DNA from 3 places in the Viridibacillus sp. NPDC096237 genome. Region 1 is predicted to be linked to each of the others. Evidence: riboswitches for the same ligand, from Rfam matches in the RefSeq annotation. Region 1 holds a riboswitch; each other region holds the start of a gene.
What was found. A riboswitch is a leader RNA that binds a small molecule or an ion and turns the genes downstream of it on or off. The one in region 1 is predicted to bind S-adenosylmethionine.

Region 1 (4,543 bases):
AAAAGAAATTGACTTCCAAATCGGTACACTGTCTAAAGCAATCGGTGTAGTAGGTGGTTACGTAGCAGGTAAGAAGAATTTAATCGATTGGTTAAAAGTACGTTCACGTCCATTTTTATTCTCAACAGCTTTACCACCAGGTGATGTTGCTGCAATTACTGCGGCAGTTCAAATGCTAATTGATTCAACGGATCTTTGTGATCAACTATGGGAAAATGGTGATTATTTAAAAGCAGGTCTGAAAAAACTTGGATTTAATATCGGAGCATCTGAAACACCGATTACACCATGTATCATAGGTGACGAAAAACTAACTCAAGCATTTTCTGCTCGTCTTTTTGAAGAAGGCGTATACGCTAAATCAATCGTCTTCCCAACTGTACCAAAAGGCACTGGACGCGTGCGTAACATGCCAACTGCCGCACATACAAAAGAAATGCTAGATGAGGCTTTAGCTACTTATGAAAAAGTAGGTAAAGAACTAGGGGTAATTTCATAATTTTAAATGCTCAGCAGATTTGCTGAGCATTTTTTATTAGGCAATTTGTTTAATGTGATTTCTTAAAATAAATTTAGTTTAGAGATACGTTTTATCGCTTCATGAAGCCTGTCCTCATCAACAAGCAGGCCTACACGTACGTACCCTTCTCCGTATTCTCCAAAACCATTACCAGCAGCAACTGCTACATCAGCTTTTTCAAGTAATAAATCAGCAAATTCTTCACTTGTATAACCTTCTGGTACAGGAAGCCATGCAAAGAATGACCCCTTTGGTGCTTTCACAGCCCAGCCAATACGTTCGCAAGCAACGTTTAATGCGTTTCGGCGGCTTTCATACATAGCCACTAACTCGGTTACGCAATCTTGTGGGTTAGTAAGTGCGGCAATGCCAGCCTCTTGCACTGCAGGGAAAATGCTGACAAATAGATGATCTTGTACTAAATTTAATGCTTCAATCAGTTTGGCGTTACCAACTGCAAAGCCAATACGCCATCCGGCCATATTATATGTTTTTGATAAAGTATATAGCTCAACGCCAACGTCTTTAGCTCCGTCAGCTTGTAAAAAACTCACTGGTTTTTCACCATCAAAGCCAATTGCTCCGTATGCAAAGTCATGCATTATGGCAATATCGTTATCTTTTGCGAACTGCACAGTTTCATCAAAAAATGATAAATTCGCAACAGCTCCAGTTGGGTTGTTTGGATAATTTAAATACATTAGTTTCGAACGATTTTTTACCTCATCTGACACAGTTGTGTAATCAGGTAGGAAGTTGTTTTCAGGTAGTAGCGGAAGTGTATCGAACTTGACTTCAGCTAGTGCCACACCTGACCAATAGTCTGGATAACCAGGGTCTGGGAGTAGCATTGAATCTCCAGGGTTCATAATAGCTAAAGGTAATTCGACTACGCCAATTTTCGTGCCGAAAAGTATGGCTACTTCCGTATTTGCATCAATTTCAACACCGTATTCTCGCGCATAAAATGCAGCAATTGCTTCCTTAAATTCAGGTAAGCCACGGAATGGTGAGTATTTATGAGCTTGCGGATTAGTAACAGCATCCTGCATAGCTTTTACAATATGTGGAGGTGTTGGCTGGTCGGGATTACCTTGTCCTAAATTGATGACATCTCTACCTTCCGCCACTGCGGCACCTACTTTTTGTACTAATGTTGCGAAAAACTGTTTCGGCAATTGCTGTAATCTCGTTGAAAATTCCATCTTTGAGCTAACCCCCTTGAATTATTTTGTTCGAAAATTTGTTATCTACAAAAACTTTCGCTAAATACTCTATACACAATAACTACTTTGTGGATAAAATAGACGTATGTATAAAATAGTCGCAATAATAAGAGAAATATTATAACTTTTTAAAGAAAATGTCTACAGGTGGTGGAGTTATGAAAATTGCATGTATACAGTTAAATGTTGCCTTCGGGGACATTGAAAAAAATTTTTCAAACGTTGAAAAATTTATTAGAGAGGCTGCGGATAAGGGAGCAGAACTCGCAATTCTTCCTGAAATGTGGAATTCTAGCTATGCTTTAAAGAAATTAGAAGAGCTAGCAGATCCAAACGGGGAGCGTACGAAGGATTTTTTACAAAAGCTTTCGAAAGAACTGCAAATTCATATAGTTGGTGGCTCAGTATCGACAAAAAAAGATGGTGAATTCTACAATACGATGTACGTCTATAACAATAAAGGGGAGCTTGTCAGCGAATATGACAAAGCACATCTTTTCCGTTTAATGGACGAGCATTTGTATTTATCAGCTGGTGATAAGAAAAATAACTTTGAGCTGGGTGATATTCCAGCAGCTGGTGTTATTTGCTACGATATTCGTTTTCCGGAGTGGTTACGCCTACACGCGTTAAACGGAGCAAAAGTAATTTTTGTTTCTGCACAATGGCCAACACCACGTATTGATCATTGGAAAACGTTATTACAAGCACGTGCAATTGAAAGCCAATGTTTTGTTATTGCAGTAAATCGAATTAGCCATAAAAAACAGAATTTCAACGGTCAATCAATGGTTATTGAACCTTGGGGTGAAGTATTATGGACTGGTGGAGAAGATGAAGAAATGGCGATTATCGATATCGATTTCTCTATAGTTGATGAAATTCGCCAAAGAATTCCAGTGTATGATGATCGACGACCTGAATTATATAAAGATATTTTGAAATAATACAGAATTTCAAAAAAGTGTTTGACAACTAGATTATTACACCGTAATATTTAGTTCATAACTTACAAACGAATATTGAACTTTATCTAGAGAGACCGAGGGATAGGCCCTATGACGTCCGGCAACCCCCTGAAAAGGGAAGGTGCCAATTCCTGCAGAATGAGTGCATTCTGGAAGATAAATCGCCAATTTACATTTACGATACTTCTTTCAGAAAATTGAAAGAAGTATTTTTTAATAGAAAATACCTAGTAATTCTATAGAATTTATATAATATAAACAGATTTGAGGGATACAATATGCTCAAGATTCAGAATCTTATGAAAATATATAAAACAAAAAAAGGGAAGGTTACGGGCGTAAATAACGTATCATTGAAAATCAACAAAGGTGAAGTCTTCGGTATCGTAGGCTACTCTGGAGCAGGGAAAAGCTCACTTCTACGTTGTATCAATTTATTAGAGCGACCAACGAGTGGCAGTATCGTTGTAAATGGTCAAGACTTAACGAAGCTAAAAGGTGAGCAACTTCGAAAAGCTCGTTTGAAAATCGGTATGATTTTTCAACATTTTTACTTAATCAGTCAAAAAACTGTCGGTGAGAACATCGAATTTGCTTTAAGAGCAGCAGCTACACCGCCAGCTCGTATTAAAGCTCGTGTAAAAGAATTGTTAGAAATGGTTGGTTTAGCTGAGAAAATCGATGTCTATCCAGCACAATTAAGTGGCGGTCAAAAGCAACGTGTTGGTATCGCCCGAGCACTTGCAAATAACCCATCTATACTACTTTGTGATGAAGCAACATCAGCACTTGATCCAAAAACGACAGTTTCTATTTTACGCTTACTGAAGAAAATCAACCGTGAGTTTGATATTACAATCGTCCTGATTACTCATGAAATGGATGTTGTCAAAGAAATTTGTGATCGCATGGTTGTTATGCAAGACGGGAAAGTCATTGAAGAGGGTTCTGTCTATGACATTTTTGCAAATCCAGTTGAGCCTTTAACCCAAGAGTTTATCAGTAGTGTTGTATCATTTGAACTTCCGCCAACAATTCTTAAAGGTGTCAAAGGGAAGATGGTTAAAGTGTTATTCAAAGGGGATGTCGCTGGTGAGGGTGTCATCTCAGATATGATTCAAAACTTTGATGTACACGGGAATTTCCTGCACGGCACTATTGAGTATATTCAAGAAAAACCGCTTGGCATTTTCCTAATGGAGCTACAAGGTCATCCGGATAATGTGAAGAGAGCCGTTTCCTATTTAGAAGGGCGCGGTGCGTTTGTGGAGGTGATTAACGATGTTATTTGATTTCGAACATTTCCTTAGTATGCTTCCAGATATATGGAAAGCATTTGGTGAAACATTACTCATGATTGGTATTTCACTTAGCATCTCGCTAATCATCGGTTTACCACTAGGTATTATTTTATTTATTACAAGCAAAGGTTTATTTTTACGAAACCGTTTTTTGAATGGAATTCTAGGGTTTATTGTCAATCTTGTTCGTTCCATTCCTTATATCATTCTATTAGTAGCGTTGTTCCCACTAACCAAAATATTAGTTGGGGATACTATTGGGCCAGTAGCTGCGAGTGTTTCATTATCCGTAGCAGCAATCCCATTTTTCGCGAGACTTGTTGAAACGTCTATGCGTGAAATTGATAAAGGTGTCATAGAAGCATCAATTGCAGTCGGTGCAACACCGTGGATGATTGTAAAAGACGTGTTATTACCTGAAGCGAAATCAGGTATTATTCAAGGCATTACAATGACGGTTATTAGTTTAGTCGCATACTCTGCGATGGCCGGTATTATCGGCGGTGGTGGGATTGGTGACTTAGCAAT
Region 2 (4,543 bases), on a different contig from region 1:
TTTAATCTAATTTATTTAATAGGATTAATTGTTTTATGGATTTTTTATGAGCGATATAAAGATAAAGAAGTAAATGTTCTTAAAGTGGATCGTATCATTACAATTATTATAATTTTTATTATTTTGAATATGGTGTTAGGGCTAATTAATGCGTTTGTGTAATTTTGGGGGGCTCTTATTAATTATTCGCTATTCAAAACAAGAAACGTATTCGATTTATATTTCGAATACGCTTTTTAATTTGAATGAAATCAACAATCAAGTTAGATATAGCCTTAGATAAAATACTCTTCGAATATTAACTTTTATGCCATTTTTGACCTTTGCCAAGTACAATTGGCGAGTTCTTTAAATTCTCAGTAGCAAAAGTAAGCATCGCTTTCATTGGACACTTTTTTTAGAGGTTGTTCACCACATCCTCAATTTTTCTCATAAGATATTCTTGAGGTAGTTGATCAAGTCATTTCAATTTGATCTCTTTCAGGATTATTTTTTCACGTCACCATTCTCCATTACCTCAAAAATTTTGTTTTTATTACATGTGTAGTTGATTTGAGCGGAGGTGGCGCCCGCCCGCGGAAAGCGTCCACCGTAGCGGAAATCAACGGTCGTATCTATTTATATATATTCTAAAATAAAAAGACCACTCAAAGAGTAGTCTTTTCTAATTTATTAGTTGAATTAAGCGATAGGACCGCCGTTTTTCACGATATCTTCTGATACAACACCGAATTTTTTGAAGTTTTCTCGGAACATGTCAGCAAGAGCAGAAGCTTTTTGATCATAAGCTTCTTTATCTTTCCATGCGTTACGTGGATTTAATACTTCAGTTGGAACACCTTCAACAGCTACAGGTATTTCTAGACCGAAGATAGCATCTTTTTCAGTGGAGACGTTATTTAATTTACCATCGATTGCGGCACGAACCATTGAACGAGTATAAGAAAGTTTCATACGGTTACCAACGCCATATTCTCCACCAGTCCAACCAGTGTTTACTAAGAATACGTTTACTTTGTGTTCATCGATCTTGTTACCTAACATTTCAGCATATACTGTTGCCGGAAGTGGTAGGAATGGAGAACCGAAGCATGTTGAGAATACTGGTTCAGGTGAAGTAACACCGCGTTCAGTACCTGCCAATTTAGATGTGAAACCACTTAAGAAGTGATACATTGCTTGCTCTTTTGTTAATTTACTGATTGGAGGCAATACGCCAAATGCATCTGCAGTTAAGAAGATGATTGTTTTTGTATGACCTGCAACAGATGGATCAACAATGTTTTCGATATTTTGAATTGGGTAAGCAACACGGGTATTTTCCGTTAGCGAACCATCGTCGTAATTTGGAATACGTGTTTCTTCATCAATTACTACGTTTTCTAGTACAGTACCAAAACTGATAGCATTGTAAATTTCAGGTTCTTTCTCTTTAGAAAGGTTGATAGTTTTAGCATAGCATCCACCTTCGATATTGAATACACCGTTGTCAGACCAACCATGCTCATCATCGCCGATTAATTTACGGTCTGCATCTGCAGATAAAGTTGTTTTACCTGTTCCAGATAAACCGAAGAATAGTGCTACATCGCCTGCTTCACCAACGTTTGCTGAACAGTGCATTGAAAGAATACCTTGTTGTGGTAATAAGTAGTTCATGATACTGAAAATCGATTTTTTCATCTCACCAGCGTATTCAGTTCCGCCAATTAGGATGATGCGTTTTTCAAGAGAAACGATAATGAAAGTTTCAGAATCAGTTCCATCTACTGCCGGGTCCGCTTTGAAAGTTGGAGCAGAAACGATTGTGAAGTCAGCTTCATGTGTTTCTAGCTCTGCTTCAGTAGGACGAATGAATAATTGATGTGCAAATAGGTTATGCCAAGCGTATTCATTTACTACTCGAATAGCTAAACGAGATGATGTATCTGCACCTGCAAAACCGTTAAATACAAATAATTCTTCTTTTTCTTTCAAGTAGTTAACTACTTTAGTGTACAATGAATCGAAGATATCCGATGAGATTGGTCTATTTACTTTACCCCAATCAATTTTATCTTTCGAACTTTCTTCTTCAACCATATATTTATCTTTAGGAGAACGACCTGTATATTTTCCTGTGACTGCTCTTACAGCACCATCAACAGTTAAGATTGCTTCACCGCGTGAAGAAGCTTTTTCTGTTAATTGTGGTACTGAAAGTTGTTCCAGAATATTTTCACCTTTCAATAATTCCTTCAGTTCATTCGTAATTTCTACTGAATTCATCGTTTTACGTACCATCCTTTTTATATTATTTCTCTTGTTAGAGGGGATTTATATTTCATTTTCGAAATTAGTATAACACATTTAGTTAAATAATCTATACTAATTGCAATATAATTTTTATGAAAATTGTACTTTTTTTTAAGAAATAAAAAAGATGTTGACAACTAAGCTATAATGTTCTAATATGTGAAATTGAACGGATACTCTTATCCCGAGCTGGTGGAGGGTCAGGCCCTATGAAACCCGGCAACCTGCATTGTGTTTTTATGTGATGCGCTGGTGCTTAATCTGATGCAAGGATTTTATCCTTGAACGATAAGAGTGAAAGGTGCTTATGAATTATTCCCTTCCACTCATTAGTAATAATGGGTGGAAGGGTTTTTTTATCTAAAATAGACCAATTCCTAAATTTTTGATAAGTATATGTAATTTATGCGGTTCTATTTATATATAGTGGCACTTTCTAGAATCCTCGTGTTAAAAGCAGCAACGGCTTGGTGTTCAATCCTACTGGAAAGAACTAACATGGGTAATGAGTACCGTATCATTTCCGAGGCAATCTCGCAGATAATAGGAGGAAACCAAATGACAAACCGTCGACTGTTTACATCAGAGAGTGTAACAGAAGGACATCCAGATAAAATTTGTGATCAAATTTCGGATGCCATTTTAGATGAAATCGTTTCAAAAGACCCGAATGCACGTGTTGCGTGTGAAACTACAGTAACAACTGGTCTTGTATTAGTAGCAGGAGAGATTACAACATCAACTTATGTTGATATTCCTAAAATCGTTCGTGAAACGGTAATGGAAATCGGCTATACGCGTGGTAAATATGGCTTTGACGGTGAAAACGTTGCTGTTTTAACAGCAATCGGTGAGCAGTCAGCTGATATCGCATTGGGTGTTGACCAAGCTCTTGAAGCACGTGAAGGTTCAATGACAGATGAAGACATTGAAGCAATTGGTGCTGGTGACCAAGGTTTAATGTTTGGATTCGCTTGTAATGAAACACCTGAGTTAATGCCTTTACCTATTAGCTTGGCACATAAATTAGCTCGTCGATTATCAGAAGTTCGTAAAACACAAGAGTTAGCTTATTTACGTCCGGATGGTAAAACTCAAGTGACAATTGAATATGATGAAAATAATCATCCTGTTCGCGTTGACACAATCGTTATTTCAACTCAGCATGATCCAGAAGTGACATTAGAGCAAATTAAAGAAGATTTACAAGCGTGCGTAATTGCTCCGGTTGTTCCTACTGAATTACTTGATGAGAACACAAAATACTTTATCAACCCAACTGGTCGCTTTGTAATTGGTGGACCAAAAGGTGACGCAGGGTTAACAGGACGCAAAATTATCGTAGATACTTACGGTGGATACGCTCGCCATGGTGGCGGTGCATTCTCTGGTAAGGATGCGACTAAGGTGGATCGTTCTGCAGCTTATGCGGCGCGTTATGTTGCAAAAAATATTGTAGCAGCTGAACTTGCCGAGCGTTGTGAAGTACAACTTGCTTATGCGATTGGTGTTGCACAACCAGTTTCAATTGCAATCGATACTTTCGGTACTGGTAAAGTGAAAGAAGCAGATTTGGTTGAGTGGGTTCGTGAATTATTTGATTTACGCCCAGCAGGCATTATTAAAATGCTTGATTTACGCCGCCCTATCTACAAACAAACAGCTGCTTATGGCCATTTCGGCCGTACAGATTTGAATGTTCCATGGGAAGCTACAGATAAAGCTACCGTTTTAAAAGATAAAGCTGGACTTTAATTCATTCTGGAAAATCCCAATAATACTAAATATCCCGAGTTACATATTGATTATTTTAGTAATCAAATGTAGCTTGGGATATTTTTTGTTTTTATATAGAAGAAACTCACAATAAGAAATTAAAAAAACCTGAGAAATCGTATGAAAAACGATACTCAGGCTTCTAGATTTAGTTATTTTTGTAGTGATTTATAATATTGTCCTTTTTCATAATACTCATTCACAATGCGATCCATATCTTTTTTATCTTCTTCAGTTAACTCGCGAATAACCTTTGCAGGGCGTCCAAATACTAATGTGTTAGGAGGGATTATCTTACCTTGTGAAACGAGACTGCCGGCACCAATAAATGCGCCTTCACCAATTTCAGCACCATCTAGGATAATTGAAGCCATCCCAACAAGAGCGCCTTTTTTTACAGTACAGCTATGTAATGTTACTTGATGTCCAATTGTCACATCGTCTTCTAAGATAAGTGGATATGCAGGACTTT
Region 3 (4,543 bases), on a different contig from region 1:
AAGGATTCGCTGTCGTAGCAGATGAGGTTCGAAAGCTAGCTGAGCAATCTCAAAAAGCCGCACTGGAAGTAACGGGGATCGTTTCATCAATTCAATCAGAAGTACAAGCTATTATCACACAAAATCATGATGGTGTACAAAATGTGATACACGGTGTTGAAGTGACAAATGAAACAAATGCTTCTTTAGATAAAATTATTAAACAAACAAACGATACTGTAGCGATTATTAACAAAATGGTCATTCAAATTGAGCAAACTTTAAGCTATAGCCAAGAAGTGGCTGCCTCCTTTATAGAAGTAAATCAGATTGCAGAAAATACAGCAATGAGCACAGAGCGTTCCGCAGCTTCTGCAGAAGAAGGCTCTGCATCAATGCAAGAAATTACAGCTTCAGCAGTTGAACTATCCAATCAAGCTGACGAATTACGAAAAGTGGTTGGGGAATTCAAAGTATAACTTTTTCACTAAATGACTTGCAATTTCTATTGAGATTGCAAGTTTTTTTATTCCGCTCATTAATTTATATGTATTAGAAATTCCTTCGTTCATAATGTTATTACCCCAATCCTCCCTTCTTAAGACAACATTTCATGTGATAACAATGATTACACTGGGATGTTAGTCGTATATAAAAAAATGGCAGGAGACATGACATCATCTCTCGTCCATTTACATATTAACAAATTCGGCATACGTTTTATTACCATGTACTTTGCAGCCATATAGATAACATTTTAAAACATAGTATGGCTCGAAATAAATTCTTGGGCGGTAGCCCTTCAAAATTCGTCCAATCAGTGTATTATATTTTTCTTTTGTATGTTGTAAGTCCATATTGGATTCTTCGAGATTTTCCTCTATCAACGCTTTATCTATTGCTCTTACACTACTTTTTACAATTTCATCAGCAGTTTCTGTTTTCATCTGGTCTATAATATCTGACGCTTCTTCTACTCTACCTAATTGAATAAGCGCATAAACATAATGTTCTACCCAATCATACGATCTAACAATTTCTCTCCATCCTATTTCAAACAAAGGAATTGCTTCTTCAAAGTAGTTAATTTGCGCATAAAGTTCAGCAACATTTACTTCACCCATATAATTTTCATCATCTGCATTAACTTTTTTAAGCGTATTAAGTACAGAATCGTAATCATCTAAATATAAGTAAGAAACCATTTCCGCATATTTTAAAAAATCGCCATCAGTTGCAGATTTTTTATAATGTTCTGCTGCTTTTTCAAAATTGTCCATGTTAAAATATGCTGCTGCTAAATTCCCATGAACTACTTCAGTATCTTCCATTTTTAAAGCATATTCTAAAATTCTGATTGCTGAAATATATTTTTCCATTCGCAAATAAATTTCACCTAGTAAAGCAAAAGGAAAATAATGTTTTGGTTGTTGTTCTATTGCTTCAGCTAAGAGCGGTAAAGCTTTGTAATATTCTTCAGCGTCTTTAATATAAAAACATGCTAAGTTATGGAGCGATTGTATATCTCTTTTTTCTATTACTGCTTGCTCTAGCATCATTTGAGCTTCTTCAAATTTAAATTCTTGTAATAACTGATTAACAGCTATGTCATTTAAATTCATCTCGTCACCTTCCAATTCAACTATGCAAATAATAGCATATTCATATAAAAATTGTACCACTTCTCAAAACTTATCAACTTTTCAAATTATACTTGTTTCATAAAAATGTTGATATTCTCATGTTTACATGGTAAAATTTCATTATTATCAACTTTCAAACAATTGAATATACTTACTTATCAAGAGAGATGGAGGGACTTGGCCCGACGATATCTCAGCAACCACCCTATTTGCGGCAAGGTGCTAATTCCAGTAGACGTAGTCTTGTAGATAAGGAGATTGACTTCATATTTTGAAGGCCCTCTTCCTTAGAGGGCCTTTTACTTTTTTAATAAAGGATGATGACATGATGACAAACAACCGTATTGAAACACGCCTAGTTCAGCTTGGTAATAACACTGATCAAAAAACGGGTGCTATTAACACACCGATTTACCTTTCGACAGCCTATAAACATGCGGGTCTTGGACAATCTACTGGCTACGATTATACACGGACAAAAAATCCGACACGCACTGTATTAGAGGAAGCTATAGCTAACTTAGAATCTGGAGACGCTGGCTTTGCCTGTAGTAGTGGGATGGCTGCTATTCAATTAGTATTGTCCCTTTTCAAATCAGGTGATGAGCTTATTTTACCTGAGGATATTTACGGTGGAACTTACCGTTTACTTGCTCAATACCATGAACAATATGCGATTAAACCTCATTATGCGAAATTCTCTTCAACTGAAGAAGTTGAGTCCTACATTAACGACAAAACGCGCGCCATTTTTATTGAGACTCCAACTAACCCTTTAATACAGGAATTTGATATTGAGCTATATGCAAAGCTTGCAAAAAAACATCATTTACTTCTGATTGTTGATAATACCTTCTTAACACCCTACTATCAACGTCCAATAGAGCTAGGTGCTGATATTGTTCTACATAGTGCAACTAAATACATCGGTGGCCATAATGATGTTCTGGCTGGGCTTGTCGTTAGTAAAGGTGAAGAGCTTAGCGAAAAACTATTCACAAATCATAATGCAGCAGGTGCAACACTTGCTCCATTCGACTCATGGTTACTGCTACGAGGATTAAAAACGTTACATCTTCGCATGAAACAACATACGGAAAATGCTAAGCAAATCGCGGCTTATCTAGAACAAGAACCTTTAGTAAAAGACGTTCTGTTTGCTGGTAAAGGCGGCATGATTTCTTTCCGTTTACAAAAAGGTGACTTAGTTGGTAAGTTTTTAGAAAGCTTGAAATTAATCGTCTTCGCTGAAAGCTTGGGCGGTGTGGAAAGCTTTATCACATATCCAACTACACAAACACATGCGGATATTCCAGAAGAAGAACGTATAGCTCGGGGTGTTGATGACTCTTTACTTCGCTTTTCTGTGGGTATTGAAGAAGCAGAAGATTTAATCGCCGATTTACAACAAGTTTTTTCTATCTTAGAAAAAGAGGTGTCATCATATGAGTTCAATTAATGAACAAATCGAAACAAGTTTAATCACCGCTTCTACTCGTGGTAATTACGAGCAAAAAACTGGTGCAGTAAATGTTCCAATATACTTATCATCTACATTTGATCAGGAACATTTCGATTCTTTTGGTCCGTATGATTATAGTCGTTCTGGCAATCCAACTCGTGATGCTTTAGAGAAGACAATTGCTGAACTTGAAGGTGGTACTCGTGGATTTGCATTCTCTTCAGGAATTGCAGCCATTGCTTCCGCCTTTATGATCTTAGAAGCCGGCGACCATATTGTTGTGACATCTGAAGTATACGGTGGAACATACCGTTTCGTAACACAAGTGTTAACAAAGTTTGGAATTGAACATACATTTGCTGATTTCTCTGAATTAGCATCAGTTGAAGCAGCTATACGTCCAAATACAAAGGTATTATATATAGAAACACCAGCTAATCCCCTTTTAGGTATTACTGATATAGAAAGTGTTGTGGCTATTGCAAAGGCAAATGGTGCTCTAACGTTTTTAGATAACACTTTTATGACACCTTTATATCAACGTCCATTAGATCTTGGTGTGGATGTTGTATTACACAGTGCAACTAAGTTTTTAGGGGGGCACAGTGATATTATCGCAGGGCTTGCAGTAACAAAAGACGTAGATCTTGGTAACAGAATCTACTTCATGCAAAACTCATTCGGTGCTATTTTAGGTGCGCAAGATTCCTTCTCTTTAATTCAAGGTATCAAAACGTTAAATGCCCGTTTAACACAATCAACAGCATCCGCATCAAAAATTGCAAATTATTTAGATGCTCATGAACTCGTAGAAGAGGTATATTTCCCAGGCTTAGAATCGCACCCAGGTCATGATATCCATACAAAACAAGCAAAAAATGCTGGTGCCGTATTATCATTTAAACTACCTAATCGTGAAATCACAAAAGCATTTGTTGAACATGTACAAATTCCAATTTTCGCTGTGAGCCTTGGTGGCGTAGAGTCCATCCTTTCCTATCCAGCTACAATGAGCCACGCCGCTATCCCTAAAGAAGAGCGTGAAAAACGTGGTATTACAGATGGACTTTTACGCTTCTCTGTTGGGCTTGAAAATGTTGATGATTTAATCGCAGATTTTGAGCAAGCTTTTGCTAAAGCGATAGAACTTACCGTTGTTGGCAATAAATAAATGATTGCATAAGCCGCTTCACTGAATTGGTGGGGTGGCTTTTTTCTATACTTTTTGAGAGCACTTACACAGATTTATTGATATTTAACCATAAAATTGGTAATTTTATACACCCCTTCCCCTTTCTTCTACATAAAAAAATAACAACCCACAAAAGTGGATTGCCATTAAAATATTTCATTCAAAATATTTTAAATATTCTCCGTAACCCTCTTCATAAAACTTGGCCTTTGGTACAAACTTCAATGCTGCAGAGTTGATACAATAACGTAATCCTGTTGGCTTTGG

Region 2: it holds a riboswitch for S-adenosylmethionine, as region 1 does, so the genes downstream of both, metK (methionine adenosyltransferase) here and ACQKMD_RS03640 (methionine ABC transporter ATP-binding protein) in region 1, are expected to answer to the same signal.
Region 3: it holds a riboswitch for S-adenosylmethionine, as region 1 does, so the genes downstream of both, ACQKMD_RS12390 (methionine biosynthesis PLP-dependent protein) here and ACQKMD_RS03640 (methionine ABC transporter ATP-binding protein) in region 1, are expected to answer to the same signal.

The regions. Positions count from the first base shown of each region.
Region 1 covers NZ_JBNNTI010000002.1:159,256-163,798, reverse strand. Annotated here, with positions in the region: gene ACQKMD_RS03655 (glycine C-acetyltransferase) at 1-499, shown strand, start outside; gene ACQKMD_RS03650 (pyridoxal phosphate-dependent aminotransferase) at 562-1,725, opposite strand; gene ACQKMD_RS03645 (carbon-nitrogen family hydrolase) at 1,905-2,693, shown strand; SAM riboswitch class I at 2,773-2,877, shown strand; gene ACQKMD_RS03640 (methionine ABC transporter ATP-binding protein) at 2,993-4,006, shown strand; gene ACQKMD_RS03635 (methionine ABC transporter permease) at 3,996-4,543, shown strand, end outside.
Region 2 covers NZ_JBNNTI010000007.1:109,232-113,774, reverse strand. Annotated here, with positions in the region: gene pckA (phosphoenolpyruvate carboxykinase (ATP)) at 682-2,268, opposite strand; SAM riboswitch class I at 2,472-2,590, shown strand; gene metK (methionine adenosyltransferase) at 2,854-4,050, shown strand; gene ACQKMD_RS06900 (gamma carbonic anhydrase family protein) at 4,224-4,543, opposite strand, start outside.
Region 3 covers NZ_JBNNTI010000020.1:39,275-43,817, forward strand. Annotated here, with positions in the region: gene ACQKMD_RS12380 (methyl-accepting chemotaxis protein) at 1-458, shown strand, start outside; gene ACQKMD_RS12385 (tetratricopeptide repeat protein) at 672-1,601, opposite strand; SAM riboswitch class I at 1,775-1,878, shown strand; gene ACQKMD_RS12390 (methionine biosynthesis PLP-dependent protein) at 1,951-3,081, shown strand; gene ACQKMD_RS12395 (aminotransferase class V-fold PLP-dependent enzyme) at 3,077-4,255, shown strand; gene msrB (peptide-methionine (R)-S-oxide reductase MsrB) at 4,433-4,543, opposite strand, start outside.